Regions from separate parts of the Azonexus sp. MM2026_4 genome, predicted to be linked through region 2. Evidence: riboswitches for the same ligand, from Rfam matches in the RefSeq annotation. Region 2 holds a riboswitch; the other holds the start of a gene.
What was found. Region 2 has a riboswitch for glycine ahead of gcvT (glycine cleavage system aminomethyltransferase GcvT). Riboswitches for the same ligand answer to the same signal wherever they lie in the genome.
Positions count from the first base shown of each region.

Region 1: another riboswitch for glycine. It lies ahead of AC0KWY_RS04105 (trimeric intracellular cation channel family protein); the one in region 2 lies ahead of gcvT (glycine cleavage system aminomethyltransferase GcvT).

Region 1 covers NZ_CM148380.1:880,923-889,006, reverse strand. Annotated here, with positions in the region: gene AC0KWY_RS04130 (Y-family DNA polymerase) at 1-608, shown strand, start outside; gene trhA (PAQR family membrane homeostasis protein TrhA) at 690-1,334, shown strand; gene AC0KWY_RS04120 (OsmC domain/YcaO domain-containing protein) at 1,412-3,625, shown strand; gene AC0KWY_RS04115 (IS30 family transposase) at 3,717-4,787, opposite strand; gene AC0KWY_RS04110 (hypothetical protein) at 4,838-5,932, opposite strand; glycine riboswitch at 6,165-6,259, shown strand; gene AC0KWY_RS04105 (trimeric intracellular cation channel family protein) at 6,414-7,082, shown strand; gene AC0KWY_RS04100 (error-prone DNA polymerase) at 7,141-8,084, shown strand, end outside.
Region 2 covers NZ_CM148380.1:487,992-496,075, reverse strand. Annotated here, with positions in the region: gene AC0KWY_RS02160 (tryptophan--tRNA ligase) at 1-1,170, opposite strand, end outside; gene AC0KWY_RS02155 (site-2 protease family protein) at 1,183-1,830, opposite strand; gene AC0KWY_RS02150 (L-threonylcarbamoyladenylate synthase) at 1,842-2,468, opposite strand; gene AC0KWY_RS02145 (3',5'-nucleoside bisphosphate phosphatase) at 2,472-3,311, opposite strand; glycine riboswitch at 3,422-3,510, shown strand; glycine riboswitch at 3,518-3,607, shown strand; gene gcvT (glycine cleavage system aminomethyltransferase GcvT) at 3,684-4,775, shown strand; gene gcvH (glycine cleavage system protein GcvH) at 4,796-5,182, shown strand; gene gcvP (aminomethyl-transferring glycine dehydrogenase) at 5,195-8,074, shown strand.

The sequences.
Region 1 (8,084 bases), 390 kb from region 2:
ACGGCTCAAGCAGCGCGCTGCCGCTGCGCTTCGGCGAGCCTTGCGCCGACGAGAGCCGCTTCATGCGCCTGTTGCGCGAACACCTCGGCCGCCTGCAACTGGCGGCGCCGGTCGAGGCGCTGCATCTCGACGCCGACGAGGTCGTCGCCCGGCCCGCCGCCAGCGCCGGCCTGTTCGAGCAGGCGGCGAGCGGCGAGGGCGCCGCCGCCTGCCTCGAACGCCTGCGCGCCCGCCTGGGCGACACCGCCGTGCACAGCCTGGCGGTGCACGCCGAGCACCGCCCGGAATGCGCCACGCGCAACGCCGATCCGGCGGGCATTCTGGTCGCCAAAGCCGCGTCGACCGCAAGCCGCGCCATGCCACGCCCGCTCTGGCTGCTGCCGGTACCGCAGCCGCTGACCGAACGCGCCGACGGCCCGCACTGGCATGGTCCGCTGCAACTCGTGACGCGCGGCGAGCGCCTGGAAAGCGGCTGGTGGGACAGCGGCGAAAGCGCTGCGGTCGGCGACATCCGCCGCGACTACTTCGTCGCCCGCAACGGCGAGGGCCAATGGGCGTGGATTTTCCGCGACGCGCAGGGCTGGTATCTGCACGGGCTGTTTGCGTGAACTGCTGCCGCGTGGCCGGATAACACGATCCGGGCAAATCGCTACCGATGGTCACGGAGAAAAAATGCCTGAGGTGCTACGATGAACCTCATGACTGAACGACCGCAAAGCCTGGGTGAAGAAATCGCCAACAGCGTCAGCCACGGCGTGGCGCTGCTGGCGGCGATCACCGGCGTCCCCTTCTTGATCGCCTCGGCCCGCCATTTCGGCGTGGCCAACGTCGTCGGCGCCAGCGTGTTTGCGGCGACGATGGTTCTCCTTTACCTGACCTCGACGCTCTACCACGCCTTCCCGGCGGGCAAGCTGAAACGCCTGTTCCAGAAGCTGGATCACGGCGCCATCTACTGCTTCATTGCCGGCAGCTACACCCCGTTCGCGCTGGGCGCCCTGGCCGGTTCCTGGGGATGGACGCTGTTCGGCCTGGTCTGGTCGATGGCCGCCGCCGGCGTCGCCCTGAAGGCATTCAACCGGCTCTCCCATCCCTGGCTGTCCACCGGCTTGTATCTGGCCATGGGCTGGCTGGTGCTGATCGCGGCGGTGCCGCTGGTCGAGCACGTCTCGCTGCCCGGCGTCATCCTGCTCGTCGCCGGTGGCGTCGCCTACACCGCCGGTGTCGTCTTCTTCATGCTCGATTCCCGTGTCCGCTACGCACATGCCGTATGGCACGGTTTCGTCGCAACGGGCACCGGCTGCCACTTCTTCGCGGTGCTGCATTACGCGGCCTGAGCGGCTTCACCTCGTACCCGGCCGCCGGGAAACCCGGATAATGGCGGCCAATTCGTTTTGAACGCTGGGACGCCCGCATGGAAATCAAGGTCAATTTTCTCGACAAGCTTCGTCAGGAAGCCAAATTCGACGACTTCACGGTGATCGCCGACCAGTCGATCCGCTACAAGGGCGACGGCTCGGCGCCGGGGCCGTTCGACTACTTCCTCGCCTCGTCGGCCTTGTGCGCGGCCTACTTCGTCAAGCTCTACTGCGACACGCGCAACATCCCGACCGAGCACATCCGCCTGTCGCAGAACAATATCGTCGATCCGGAAAACCGCTACAAGCAGACCTTCAAGATCCAGGTCGAGCTGCCGCCGGACATTTCGGCCAAGGACCGGCTGGGCATTTTGCGCTCCATCGACCGGTGCACCGTCAAGAAGGTCGTGCAGACCGGCCCCGAGTTCGTCATCGAGGAAGTCGAGAATCTGGACGCCGACGCGCAGGCGCTGTTGACCGTCAGCGCGGACGCCGACACGCAGACCTTCATCGCCGGCAAGGACCTGCCGCTGGAACAGACCATCGCCAACATGTCCGGCCTGCTCGCCGGGCTGGGTATCAAGATCGAGATCGCCTCCTGGCGCAACCTGGTGCCCAACGTCTGGTCGCTGCACATCCGCGACGCGCATTCGCCGATGTGCTTCACCAACGGTAAGGGCGCCAGCAAGGAAAGCGCGCTGGCGTCCGCCCTGGGCGAATACATCGAGCGCCTGAGCTGCAACCATTTCTACAACGACCAGTACTGGGGCGAAGAATTCGCCAACGCGCCCTTCGTGCATTACCCGAACGAGCGCTGGTTCAAGCCGGGCAAGAAGGATGCGCTGCCCAAGGGCCTGCTCGACGACTACACGCTGGAAATCTACAACCCGGACGGCGAGCTGCGCGCCTCGCACCTGTTCGACACCAACTCCGGCAATACCGAACGCGGCGTCTGCGCGCTGCCCTACGTGCGCCAGTCGGACGGCGAGACGGTGTTTTTCCCGACCAACCTGATCGACAACCTGTTTCTCAGCAACGGCATGAGCGCCGGCAACACGCTGGCCGAAGCGCAGGTGCAGTGTCTGTCGGAAATCTTCGAGCGGGCCGTCAAACGCGAAATCCTCGAAGGCGAAATCGCGCTACCCGACGTGCCGGCCGAAGTGCTGGCCAAATATCCGGGCATCGTCGCCGGCATCGAGGAACTGGAGAAGCAGGGTTTCCCGGTGCTGGTCAAGGACGCCTCGCTCGGCGGCCAGTTCCCGGTGATGTGCGTGACCCTGATGAACCCGCGCACCGGCGGCGTCTTCGCCTCCTTCGGCGCGCATCCGAGCCTGCAAGTCGCGCTCGAACGCAGCCTCACCGAACTGCTGCAGGGGCGCAGCTTTGAAGGCCTGAACGACCTGCCGCGGCCGACCTTCGAGAGCAACGCCGTCACCGAGCCGAACAACTTCGTCGAGCATTTCATCGATTCGAGCGGCGTCGTGTCGTGGCGCTTCTTCAGCGCGAAGGCGGATTACGATTTCGTCGAATGGGACTTCTCGGGCCAGGGCGAGAATTCCAACGCCGATGAAGCCGCCACGCTGTTCGGCATCCTCGCCGAAATGGGCAAGGAGGTTTACGTCGCCGTCTACGACCAGTTGGGCGGCAGTTTCCACACTAAGGCCTGCCGCATCCTGGTGCCCGGTTACTCGGAAATCTACCCGGTCGACGACCTGATCTGGGACAACACCAACAAGGCGCTGGCCTTCCGTGAAGACATCCTCAACCTGCACCGCCTCGACGACGCCGGCCTGGAAGCCCTGCTGGAGCGCCTGGAAGAGAGCGAGCTCGACGACTACACCGACATCATCACGCTGATCGGCGTCGAATTCGACGAGAACACGGACTGGGGCCAGCTGACCATCCTCGAACTCAAGCTGCTGATCAACCTCGCGCTGCAGGATTTCGAAGCGGCCAAGGAACAGGTCGAGGCCTACCTGCAGTACAACGAAAACACCGCCGAGCGCGGCCTGTTCTACCAGGCGGTCAATGTGGTGCTGGAAGTGCTGCTTGACGACGAACTGGAACTGGAAGACTACGAGCCCAACTTCCGCCGCATGTTCGGCAACGAGCGCATGGACGCCGTGCTCGGCTCAGTCGATGGCAGCATCCGCTTCCACGGTCTAACGCCGACCAGCATGCAGCTGGAAGGCCTCGACCGTCACCAACGCCTGCTCGACAGCTACCGCAAGGCGCACGCGGCGCGGGCGAAGGCGGCGGGAGTAGGCTGATCGCCGGGAGTGGACGGCTCGGGGGCGCTTGAGGCTTGAGATCCGCAAAAGACCGGTAGCGACCGAGGTTGTGTGGAAACGCCCGGCGGTTTCAAAGACCGAGTGCAACATTTGGAATCAGCCCTGCTTTGTCCATGAAGATGTTATCGAAGAACACCTCGGCGGGAGAGCGCCACCCCAGGGTTTTTCTCGGCCGCATATTGAGTTCCCAGGCCATGTGATCGAGTTCGCGCTGGGAGTGGACACTCAGGTCAGTGCCCTTCGGCAAATATTGGCGCAGCAAACCATTGGTGTGCTCATTGATGCCACGTTGCCACGGGCTGTGAGGATCACAAAAGTAAATTTTCAGGCCGGTGTTCTCGGCCAGCTTCTTGTGCAGCGCCATCTCCTTGCCTTGGTCATAGGTGAGGGTCTGTCGGATCTCAGGCGGCAGCCCGCTGAAGGCCTGCGTGAATCCGTTGAGCGCATCGATCGCCGTACTGCCGTCGAGCTTGACCAGCATGGCAAACAGCGACTTGCGGCACACCAGGGTGCCGACAGCCGAAGCGTTGGCCTTGCCCTTGATCAGGTCGCCCTCCCAGTGGCCAGGCAGCAAGCGGTCGCTGGCCTCGGGCGGGCGTACGTGGATGCTCAGCATGTCCTGCAGCGATCCCCGCCGATCTTTGCCTCGCGTGCGAGGCTTGCGTGCGCCTCGCCCCTGGCGCAGCAGGACGACCAGTTCGCGGCGAAGATCGCCCTTGGGCATGGCATAGATCGCGGTGTAGATGGTTTCGTGGGAGGCTTGCAATTGGGGCTGCTCAGGGTGGCGTTGCTTGAGTTTGGCAGCAATCTGCTCGGGCGAGAGCTTGCGTTCCAGCAACGCCCTGACCTCGGCCCACAAGGCGCCTTGGCGGTGGAGCTTGCGCACCGGCCAGGCCGCACGTCGCACCCGCCGGGCTCGCTTGCCGGCGCGGTTTGCATCGTAGCCGCCAGCCACTCGGGGGCGTCCCATGACGCATTGCTCCTCTTCGCTCTGGTAGCCGTTGCGGCGAAGTTCTCTCGTGATGGTGCTGGGCGATCTGCCAAGCACCTTGGCTATCGCCCGCGCACTACTGGCCTGCTCCTTCATCGCCATTACCACGCCGCGTTCTTCCGCACTCAATTGTTGATACGTTCTCGTCATGCAACTCCTCCGGTTATGAAGTGTTGCACTTGGGATTTGAAACCGCCCCCCTAAATGTTGGCCCGACTTCTCACATAGTCGATGCACTTCAGCGTTGGTACAACGCGATTCAGGTCTTTTGGCAAATGAGCGATCTGGGCGAAGAACTCCTCGCACAAGGCTTCCAGCCGAGGGTTTTTCGCCAGATAGGCGGTCACAATGTGATCTGAACCGCTACTGAAACTGGTGAAAAAAACCGAGTCAGTAACCGGGTCCGGATTGAGGATTTGATCCAGGCCGCTGATCGTTTTGTATTGTTCCAAGATTGGTAGCAAGCGGGTCTGTAACTTCCCGAGAAGGTGTTCGATCACCCCGTCGATTTCTGAGTAACTGCGCACGACATAACCCTTGTCGGTTCCCTGGAAGGGACCGATCTCGTCCATCCATTTGGGTTGGCCTGCAGAGGTCGTAAAAGACAGCTTCACTTGATCAGGAGGCTTGTCTGGCCAGGCAATCGAGGAAACAAGGTTGGTGACCTCGTGAAAGCGACTTTCGACATTCAGGCAGAAGGGCACATTGAGAGGCCACATGTCGGTGCTGCCGATGTACAGCACATGCCATCCGTTGGGAAAAACGGCTTTGAAACTGCGATCGCTTTTTCTTGCCTTGAAGCCATGTTCGGCGAGAAAAGGGGTCAGGCGCTCGAAGACGATTTTTTCCAGGGCGGCACGCTTTGGCACGTCATCGTAATTTTTTTCCGCCCGCGAAGTCGGCGGCGTAGCCACCGTCAGACGCTGACCATTGGCCAGATAGACGACACCTTCCTGCGCGTCCATGACATTGAGTCCGAACAGGCGTGCCTGTCCGACCACAAACGGCAAGACGGCATCCAGCATTTCCGGATTGACCCCCAGTGCAAAGACCGCGGCGTCGGTCTTGCCGTCGAGTGGCCCGTCGCTCCAGGCCCATTCGGATTCCGGTATCTCTTCGGCCCGGGGCGAGCAGATGCAGGGGTAGCGTAGCGTCAGCCGCAGTGCCAGAAGACGAAATTTCTTGTGCTGCGCCGTTCGCTGCTGCAATTGATCGAGCTGCCGCGAGGCTGCTTCGAGAGTGGCAGGCACCGGAAGGTTTGCTGGTGTTTCCCAAACTTGAAGCACATAACTCATCGACTTGCTCTTTCAAGAAAATGGCCTGATCGCACATCAGGCCATGCCAGTCCCTGATGCCGCCAAAGCTGCTGCGAATAATTCGACAGCATACCTCGCGAGCCACCCGCTGGCTCTTTTTGGAGAGAGCTTGTAGCCGGAGGCGGAAGTCGGCCTCAAGCAAATTCAGCCGTTTCAAATCCCAGACGACCGCGCGCTGATTGACAGGCATCCCCAGCGCTGCCGATAATCCGGCCCCTCTGCAGGAGAGAGAGCGCTGGTTCGCCAGGCTCCGCCGAAGGCGCAAACTCCCATAATCGCTCAGGCATGCCGAACTGCAGACATGATTCGCCGGCTGGAGAGAAGTCGCGAGCGCGCCGCGCCCGCCGACTCACCGAAGGGGCAGGCTCTTGCGGGCCGAAACTCTCAGGTAAAAGGACAGGGGGAGAGGCGTCGCGGAAACACCCGTTGGGAGTTTCCGCTTTTTGACGGAATCCTCCCGATGTTCGACAGTCTCGCCCTCGTTTTTCAACCGCTCGCCAGCAAGCAGTTCGACCTCTTGCTGGTTGTCTACCTGGTCGCCATCGCCGCCGAGGCGATGTCCGGCGCGCTCGCCGCCGGCCGTCGCGACATGGATTTCTTCGGCGTTGCCGTCATCGCCTTCGTCACCGCGCTGGGCGGCGGCACGATCCGCGACGTCGTGCTCGGCCATTACCCGATCGGCTGGACCCAGCATCCCGAGTATGTCTACCTGGTCATCCTGGCGGGGCTGGCGACGACGCTGATCGCCCGCTTCATGCACCACATGAAGCGCCTCTTCCTGATGCTCGACGCGCTCGGCCTGGTCGCTTTCTCGCTGATCGGCTGCAGCGTCGCGCTACAGCTCGATTACCCGGTAGTGGTCGTGATCATGGCCGGCATGCTGACCGGGATTTCCGGCGGCGTGCTGCGCGACGTGCTGTGCAACCAGGTGCCGGTGGTCTTCTGCCGCGAGCTTTACGCCAGCGTTTCGCTGTTCGTCTGCGTGCTCTTCCTGGTGCTGCGCGGGCTCGGCTGGGACAGCGACCTGATCACGCTGATCTGTTTCGGCGCCGGTTTCGCCTTCCGCATGCTGGCGCTGCGCTTCGCCTGGAAGCTGCCGACCTTTTCCTACCAGCCGCGCTGGGACTGAAACGCGGGGTGGGCTAAAATGACTGTATGAAAATACAGTTGTTTGCCAGAGGCCCGCATTGACCGTCCCGTCCGCGCTCCCCGACTACGCCGAGCTGCACTGCCTGTCCAACTTCAGCTTCCTGCGTGGTGCTTCGCATCCGGAGGAGCTGGCGGCGCAGGCGGTGGCGCAGGGCTACGCGGCGCTGGCGCTGACCGACGAGTGCTCGCTGGCCGGCGTGGTGCGCGTGCATCAGGCGTTCCGGGCCCAAGGCGGGGCGACGCGTCTCATCATCGGCAGCGAGATGAGCACGGTCGACGGCCTGAAACTGGTCTTTCTGGCGCAGAACCGGGAGGGTTACGGCAACCTCTCGGCGCTGATCACGCTCGCCCGGCGGCGGGCGGAGAAGGGCGCCTATACCTTGCAGCGCCACGACCTGAACGCCATCTCACCGAATGGCGCGCTGCCTGATTGCCTGGTGCTGTGGGTGCCCGAGGCGACGCCTTCGGTCGCCGACGGGCGCTGGTTGGCCGAACGCTTTCCCGGACGTTGCTGGATCGCCGTCGAACTGCACGCCGGGCCGGACGACGCGGCCAGGCTCGCGGAACTGCAGGCGCTCGCTGCCGCCTGCGGCCTGCCGCTGGTGGCGGCGGGCGACGTGCACATGCACGTGCGGGCGCGGCGGCCGGTGCAGGACGTGCTGACCGCGCTGCGCCTGAAGACCTCGGTGTTCGAGGCCGGCCACGCGCTGTTCCCGAACGGCGAGCGCCACCTGCGTTCGCGTCTGCGGCTGGCGCGGCTCTATCCGCCCGAACTGCTGGCCGAGACGCTGCGTATCGCGGCCTTGTGCACGTTCTCGCTCGACGAGTTGCGCTACGAATATCCGGAGGAAATCGTCCCCGCTGGCCACACGCCAATCTCCTGGCTGCGCCACGAGACCGAGGCCGGACTGCGCCGACGCTACCCGGCGGGCGTGCCGGCGGCGGTGCGCGAGCGCATTGAGCACGAACTGCGGCTGATCGC
Region 2 (8,084 bases):
GTCGCGCATCGTCTCGCGCGCCAGTTCGCGCGCCTTCTCGCAACCGTCGGCGATGATGTTCTTGACCAGCACCGGGTCGTCGAGATACTGCTGGGCGCGCTCGCGCATCGGCGCCTGCTCGCGCAGGATGCCTTCGATCACCGGCTGCTTGCAGTCGATGCAGCCGATGCCGGCGGTACGGCAGCCTTGCGCCAGCGTCTCGCGCGTCGCCGCGTCGGTATACACCTGGTGCAGTTGCCAGACCGGGCAGCGTGCCGGATCGCCGGGATCGGTGCGACGCACGCGCTGGGTATCGGTCGGCATCGACTTGACCTTCTTGGCCACCGATTCCTCGGACTCACGCATGGTGATCGTGTTGTTGTACGACTTCGACATCTTCTGCCCGTCGAGCCCCGGCATCTTCGATTCTTCGGTCAGCAGGTAGCCCGGCTCAACCAGGATCATCTTGCCGGTGCCTTCCAGGAAACCGAACAGGCGTTCGCGGTCGATCGCCGACAGGTGCTGGATTTCGTTGAGCATCGCCTTGCCCTGCTCGAGCGCTTCCTTGTCGCCTTCCTGCTGGAAGCGCGTGCGCAATTCCTCGTAGAGGCGGGCCTTCTTGCCGCCCAGCTTCTTGACCGCGTCGCGCGCCTTGTCCTCGAAACCCGGTTCGCGGCCGTACATGTGGTTGAAGCGGCGCGCCAGTTCGCGGGTGAATTCGACGTGCGGAATCTGGTCCTCGCCGACCGGCACCTTGTCGGCGCGGTAGATCAGGATGTCGGCGCTCATCAGCAGCGGATAGCCGAGGAAACCGTAGGTCGTCAGGTCCTTGCCGGCCAGCTTTTCCTGCTGGTCCTTGTAGGTCGGCACCCGCTCGAGCCAGCCGAGCGGCGTCATCATCGACATCAGCAGATGCAGTTCGGCGTGCTCGGGCACCCGCGACTGGATGAACAGCGTCGCCTGATTGGGATCGACGCCAGCCGCCAGCCAGTCGATGACCATGTCCCAGGTCGCCTTCTCGATGCTCTGCGGGTTGTCGTAGTTGGTGGTCAGCGCGTGCCAGTCGGCGACGAAGAAAAGACAGGGATATTCGTGCTGCAGGCGGACCCAGTTCTTGAGGACGCCGTGGTAATGGCCGAGATGCAGCGCCCCGGTGGGACGCATGCCGGAAAGGACACGTTCTGCGTACATAGCGGTTGTCGTTTAGTAAAGACCGAAAAGGAATTCGATGGCGTGCGCCGTGAAGAGCACCAGAGGATTCATGATGTCGCCGAGGATACCGGTGAACAACAGGAGCAGCAAAATCGGGAAACCCCACGGCTCGATGCGCGAGAACTGCCAGGCCAGCCGGTGCGGCAGCAGGCTGACGGCGATCCGCCCGCCGTCGAGCGGCGGCAGCGGCAGCAGGTTGAGGACCATCAACACGCAGTTGATGATGATGCCGACCTCGGCCATGCGCGCCAGCGGCACCGCAAAGAAATCCGGCACCTGCCACGACAGCTTGAACATCAGCGCCCAGAAGCAGGCCATCACCAGGTTGGCGGCCGGCCCGGCAGCGGCGACCCAGAGCATGTCCTTCTTCGGCTGGCGCAGGCGGGTGAAATCGACCGGCACCGGCTTGGCGTAGCCGAACATGAAGTTCCCCGCCGAGAACAGCAGGATCGCCAGCGGAATCAGCACGGTGCCGACCGGGTCGATGTGACGCAGCGGATTGAGGCTGATGCGACCGAGCTGCCAGGCGGTCGGGTCGCCGAAATGGCGGGCCGCGTAACCGTGCGCCGCTTCATGCAGGGTGATCGCGAAGACCACCGGCAAGGCAGCGATGGCGATGGTCTGGATCAGCGCATTGATGTCGAGCATGTTCACTCCAGCCCAAAGGGCGCCAGCGGCCCGCGCCCGGCACGGATCAGCTCGGGAAAAGCACCGGTCAGGTTGACGACGCTGGTCGGCTCGATGCCGCAAGGGCCGCTGTCGAGGATCAGTTCGATCTGCTCGTCGAGCCGATCCTGGATTTCCCAACCTTCGGTCAGCGGCGCGTCGTCGCCGGGCAACTGCAAGGTGGTCGTCAGCAGGGGCTCGTTCAATTCCTCGAGCAGCGCCAGCGTCACCGGGTGGGCCGGCACCCGCAGGCCGATCGTCTTGCGCTTCGGATGCAACACGCGACGCGGCAACTCCTTGCTGCCTTCGAGAATGAACACGTAACAACCGGGCGTGGTCGCCTTGAGCAGACGGTACTGCGCGTTATCGACGCGAGCGTAGGTGGCGATCTCGGAAAGATCGCGCACCATCAAGGTCAGGTGATGACGATCGTCCATCTGCCGGATCAGGCGGATGCGATCCATCGCCTCCTTGTCGCCGAGATGGCAAGCCAGCGCGTACGAAGAATCGGTCGGCACGGCGACGATCGCACCATTGCGGATGAATTCCGCGGCCTGGACGAGCAGGCGCGGTTGCGGGGAATCAGGATGGATATTGACGACGCGGGCCATGGTTCAGTCGAAAAGACGCCACACCGGCTTGAGGTCCGGCGGCAGTTGAAAAGCCCGGCCGAGCTCGACATGACTTTCTTCCGGGCCATGAAAATCCGAGCCGCGCGAGGCGTGAAAGGCATAGTGCCGCGCCAGACGCGCGAAATGCAGAACATGGTCGGGTGAATGGCTGCCGCTCGAGACCTCGATCGCCTGACCGCCGAGATCCTTGAACTCGTCGAGAAACTTGCGCATGTCGCCACCCGACATCTTGTAACGCCCGGGATGCGCCACCACGGCGACGCCGCCGGCGGCACGAATCCAGCTCACCGCATCGACCAGCGTCGCCCAGCGGTGATCGACGTAGCCCGGCTTGCCCGGCGTCAGGTAATGCAGGAAGACCCCGGCAATGTCGCGGGCAATGCCGATCGACACCAGGTAACGGGCAAAATGGGCGCGCGAGATCAGGTCCGGATTGGTCACATAACCGAGCGCGCCTTCATAGACGCCGGGGATGCCGATTGCCGCCAGTGCCTCGCCCATCCGTCGGGCGCGTTCGACACGGCCGCTGCGCAGGCCTTCGAGGCCGCCGACGAGATCCGGGTGGACAGGGTCGAAGGCCAAGCCGACGATATGGATCGGCTTTTCCCGCCATTCGATCGAAATTTCCACACCATTGACGAAGCCCATGCCGGCCGCCGCCGCCGCTTCGGCGGCCTCGGCCAGGCCGCCGATGTCGTCGTGATCGGTCAGCGCCCAGCAATCGACACCGTTCGCCGCCGCCCGGCGGGCGACCTCCGCTGGCGGCAACAGGCCGTCGGAAACCGAGGAATGGCAATGGAAATCGAAATTGGCTGGGGTCACGGAAATCGGCAAAAAAGCAAACCGGGAGTTTATCACGAAGGCGGGAGTCGGCCGCCGTCCCTGGTGCGGCGCAACAAGTTGCTTGGACATCGATGTCCGGCTATAGTGCCAACCGTTCCACGGGAGAGCGCAGCACAGGCTGCCGCCGAAGGCGCAATTTCACCCGAAAACGCTCAGGCAAAAGGACCGCGGAACCAGTGGCAGGCCACTGAAACTCTGGAGAGCGATGACGGCCTACCCGGCTGCCATCCACCGATGGGGCAAATCTCTCAGGTATCGAGGACAGAGGGGTGAAACGCAAGATTCGTTCTTTCGTTTCACCCCTTTTCCGTTTCCAGAAACGGCTTTAACAAAAGCCAGCAAAGGATTGATATGCTGAAGAAAACAGTACTCAACGCCGCCCACCGCGCGCTTGGCGCCCGGATGGTCGATTTCGGCGGCTGGGACATGCCGGTCAACTACGGTTCGCAGATCGAGGAACACCACGCCGTGCGCAACGACTGCGGCATGTTCGACGTCTCGCACATGTGCCCGGTCGATCTGGTCGGCGCCGATTGCCGCCCTTTCCTCTCCCGCCTGGTCGCCAACGACGTCGCCAAGCTGACGGTTTCCGGCAAGGCGCTCTACGCTGCCATGTTGAACGATGCCGGCGGCGTCATCGACGACCTGATCATCTATTTCCTGACCGACACGCGTTTCCGCATCGTCGTCAATGCCGGCACCGCCGACAAGGACCTCGCCTGGATGCAGGCCAAGGCGGCCGAATGGCAGCTGGACGTGAGCATCACGCCGCGCCGCGACGGCGACAACGCGCTCGGCATCATCGCCGTGCAGGGCCCGAACGCCCGCACCAAGGTCTGGCAGGTGCTGCCCCAGGCCAAGGCCGCAACCGAAGGCCTGAAGCCCTTCTTCGCCGCCGAGGTCGACCAGTACTTCATCGCCAGCACCGGTTACACCGGCGAAGACGGTTACGAGATCATGCTGCCGGCCGACGAAGCCGAAACCATCTGGACCGCCCTCAAGGATGCGGGCGTCGCCCCCTGCGGTCTCGGCGCCCGCGACACGCTGCGCCTGGAAGCCGGCATGAACCTCTACGGCCAGGACATGGACGAGAGCGTCTCGCCGCTCGACGCCGGCCTGGCGTGGACCGTCGCCATGAAGGACGAACGCGACTTCGTCGGCCGTGCCGCACTGGCCACCAACGGTCAGCAGAAGCAGTTTCTCGGCTTGGTTTTGCTCGACAAGGGCGTACTGCGCGGCCACCAGAAAGTCATTACCAAACAAGGCGATGGTGAGATTACCTCAGGCAGTTTCTCACCAACGCTGCAGCAGTCCATCGCCCTTGCACGGCTGCCGCTCGGCGTTACCGTCGGCGACGAAGTCGAGGTCGACATCCGCGGCAAACTGCTCAAGGCCAAGGTCACCAAACCCGTTTTTGCCCGCAACGGCAAGACAGTTCAATAACCCCCATTCAGGAGAAAACCATGTCCAACGTCCCGTCCAACCTCAAGTATGCCGCCTCCCACGAATGGGTCCTGAAGAACGAAGACGGCTCCGTCACCGTCGGCATCACCGACCATGCGCAGGAAGCGCTGGGCGACCTGGTCTTCGTCGAACTGCCGGAAGTCGGCGCCCATTTCGCCAAGGAACAGGAAATCGCCGTCGTCGAATCGGTCAAGGCCGCCGCTGACGTCTATGCGCCGCTCGCCGGCACCGTCACCGAAGTCAACCAGGCCGCTGCCGACGCGCCGGAATCGGTGAACCAGGACGCCTACACCGCCTGGCTGTTCAAGATGACGCCGGACAACCTGGCCGACGTCGACGCGCTGCTCGACGCCGCCGCCTACCAGGCCGTCGCCGACGCCGCCTGAGAAGGACCGCCCATGCCGCTCAACCAAACGCTCTCTGTGCTTGAACAGCACGACGAGTTCATCGACCGTCACATCGGCCCCTGCGCTGCCGAGACTGACGAAATGCTGGCCGCCATCGGCGCCGCCAGCCTCGACCAGCTGATCGCCCAGACGGTGCCGGCGGCGATCCGTCTGCCGGCCGATCTGCCCTTGCCGGCGCCGCGCCGCGAACACGAGGCGCTCGCCGACCTGAAGGCGATCGCCGGCAAGAACACCATCGCCAAGTCCTGCCTCGGCATGGGCTACTACGACACGCTGACGCCCAAGGTGATCCTGCGTAACGTCATGGAAAACCCCGGCTGGTACACCGCCTACACGCCCTACCAGGCGGAAATCGCCCAGGGCCGCCTGGAAGCGCTGATGAACTTCCAGCAGATGGTGATCGACCTGACCGGCCTGGAGATCGCCAACGCCTCGCTGCTCGACGAAGCGACCGCCGCCGCCGAAGCGATGACGATGGCGCGCCGCGTCTCCAAATCGAAGTCGAACCGCTTCCTGGTCGACGCCGCCTGCTTCCCGCAGACCATTGACGTCGTCCGCACACGCGCCGGCTATTTCGGTTTCGAGGTCGTCGTCGCTGCCGCCGAAGCGGCGGACGGCGAATTCTTCGGCGCCCTGCTCCAGTATCCCGACGACAACGGCGAAGTGCGCGACCGCAGCGCCCTGATCGCCAGCCTCAAGGCCCGCGGCGCCACCGTCGCCGTCGCCTGCGACCTGATGGCGCTGGTGCTGCTCAAGCCGCCGGGCGCCATGGGCGCCGACATCGCGCTCGGTTCGAGCCAGCGTTTCGGCATCCCGATGGGTTTCGGCGGCCCGCACGCCGCCTTCTTCGCCACCCGCGAAGCCTTCGTCCGCTCGATGCCCGGCCGCATCATCGGCGTCTCCAAGGATGCCCGCGGCAACACCGCCTACCGCATGACGCTGCAGACGCGCGAACAGCACATCCGCCGCGAAAAGGCCAACTCCAACATCTGCACCTCGCAGGTGCTGCTCGCCAACATGGCCGGCATGTACGCCGTTTATCACGGCCCGCAGGGCCTGAAAACGATCGCAGCACGCATCCACCGGCTGACCGCGATCTTCGCCGAAGGCCTGAAGCGGACCGGCATCAAGCTGCTCACCGGGCAGTTCTTCGACACCGTCCATGTCGACCTCGGCGCCCGCGCCGAAAGCGTTTATCACGCCGCACTGGGTGCCGGCTACAACCTGCGTCGCGTCTCGGTTGGCGTCCTCGGCCTCTCCTTCGACGAGACGACGACGCGCGGTGACGTCGCCGAACTGTTCAAACTGATCACCCAGGTCACGCTCGACATGGCGACCCTCGACGCCCAGGTCGCAGCCGCCACGCCCGCCATGCCGGCGGCGCTGCTGCGCGGCGATGCGATTCTGTCGCATCCGGTGTTCAACACGCACCACACCGAGCACGAGATGCTGCGCTACCTGAAGTCGCTGCAGAACAAGGATCTGGCGCTCGACCACTCGATGATCTCGCTCGGCTCCTGCACGATGAAGCTGAACGCGACCAGCGAGATGATCCCGGTCACCTGGCCGGAATTCGGCGGCATTCACCCGTACGCCCCGCGCGAGCAGGTTGCCGGCTACCACGAGATGATCGGCGGCCTCACCGACTGGCTGAAGACCGTCACCGGCTTCGACGCCATCTGCATGCAGCCGAACTCCGGCGCCCAGGGCGAATACGCCGGCCTGGTGGCGATCGCCCGTTACCACGCCAGCCGCGGCGAAGCGCATCGCAAGGTCTGTCTGATCCCGAAATCGGCGCACGGCACCAACCCGGCCACCGCCCAGATGGCCGGCATGCAGGTTGTTGTCGTCGATTGCGACGACAACGGCAACGTCGATGTCGCCGACCTGCAGGCCAAGGCAGAGGAACACCAGGACGACCTCGCCTGCCTGATGATCACCTACCCGTCCACGCACGGCGTCTTCGAGGAAGCGATCAAGGACATCTGCGCCATCGTGCACGCCAACGGCGGCCAGGTGTACATGGACGGCGCCAACCTCAACGCTCAGGTCGGCCTGACTTCGCCCGGCTGCATCGGCGCCGACGTCAGCCACATGAACCTGCACAAGACCTTCGCCATCCCGCACGGCGGCGGCGGACCGGGCATGGGCCCGATCGGCCTCAAGGCCCACCTCGCCCCGTTCATGGCCAACCACGTGGTGGCCCCGATCGACGGCCCGCACGGCGGCCAGGGCGCGGTTTCCGCGGCGCCTTTCGGCTCCGCCTCGATCCTGCCGATTTCCTGGATGTACCTGGCTATGCTCGGCGGCGCAGGCGTCAAGAAGGCGACCCAGTTCGCCATCCTCAACGCCAACTACGTCGCCAGCCAGCTCAAGGACCACTACCCGGTGCTCTACGTTGGCAAGAACGGCCGCGTGGCACACGAGTGCATCCTCGACATCCGCCCGATCAAGGCCGCCACCGGCATCGCCGAGATCGACATCGCCAAGCGCCTGATGGACTACGGCTTCCACGCCCCGACGGTGTCCTTCCCGGTGGCCGGCACCATCATGGTCGAGCCGACCGAGTCGGAATCGAAGGCCGAACTGGATCGTTTCATCGAAGCCATGGTGGCGATCCGCGCGGAAATCCGCGAGATCGAGAACGGCACCTGGAGCGCCACCGACAACCCGCTGAAGAACGCGCCGCACACCCAGGCCGACCTCGTCGATGCCGAGTGGCGCCATCCCTACAGCCGGCAACAGGCGGTCTTCCCGCTACCCTGGGTAGCAGCCAACAAGTTCTGGCCAAGCGTCAATCGCATCGACGATGTGTACGGCGACCGCAACCTGAACTGCGCCTGCCCGCCGCTGTCTGCTTACCAGGACTGAAAACGCTCCC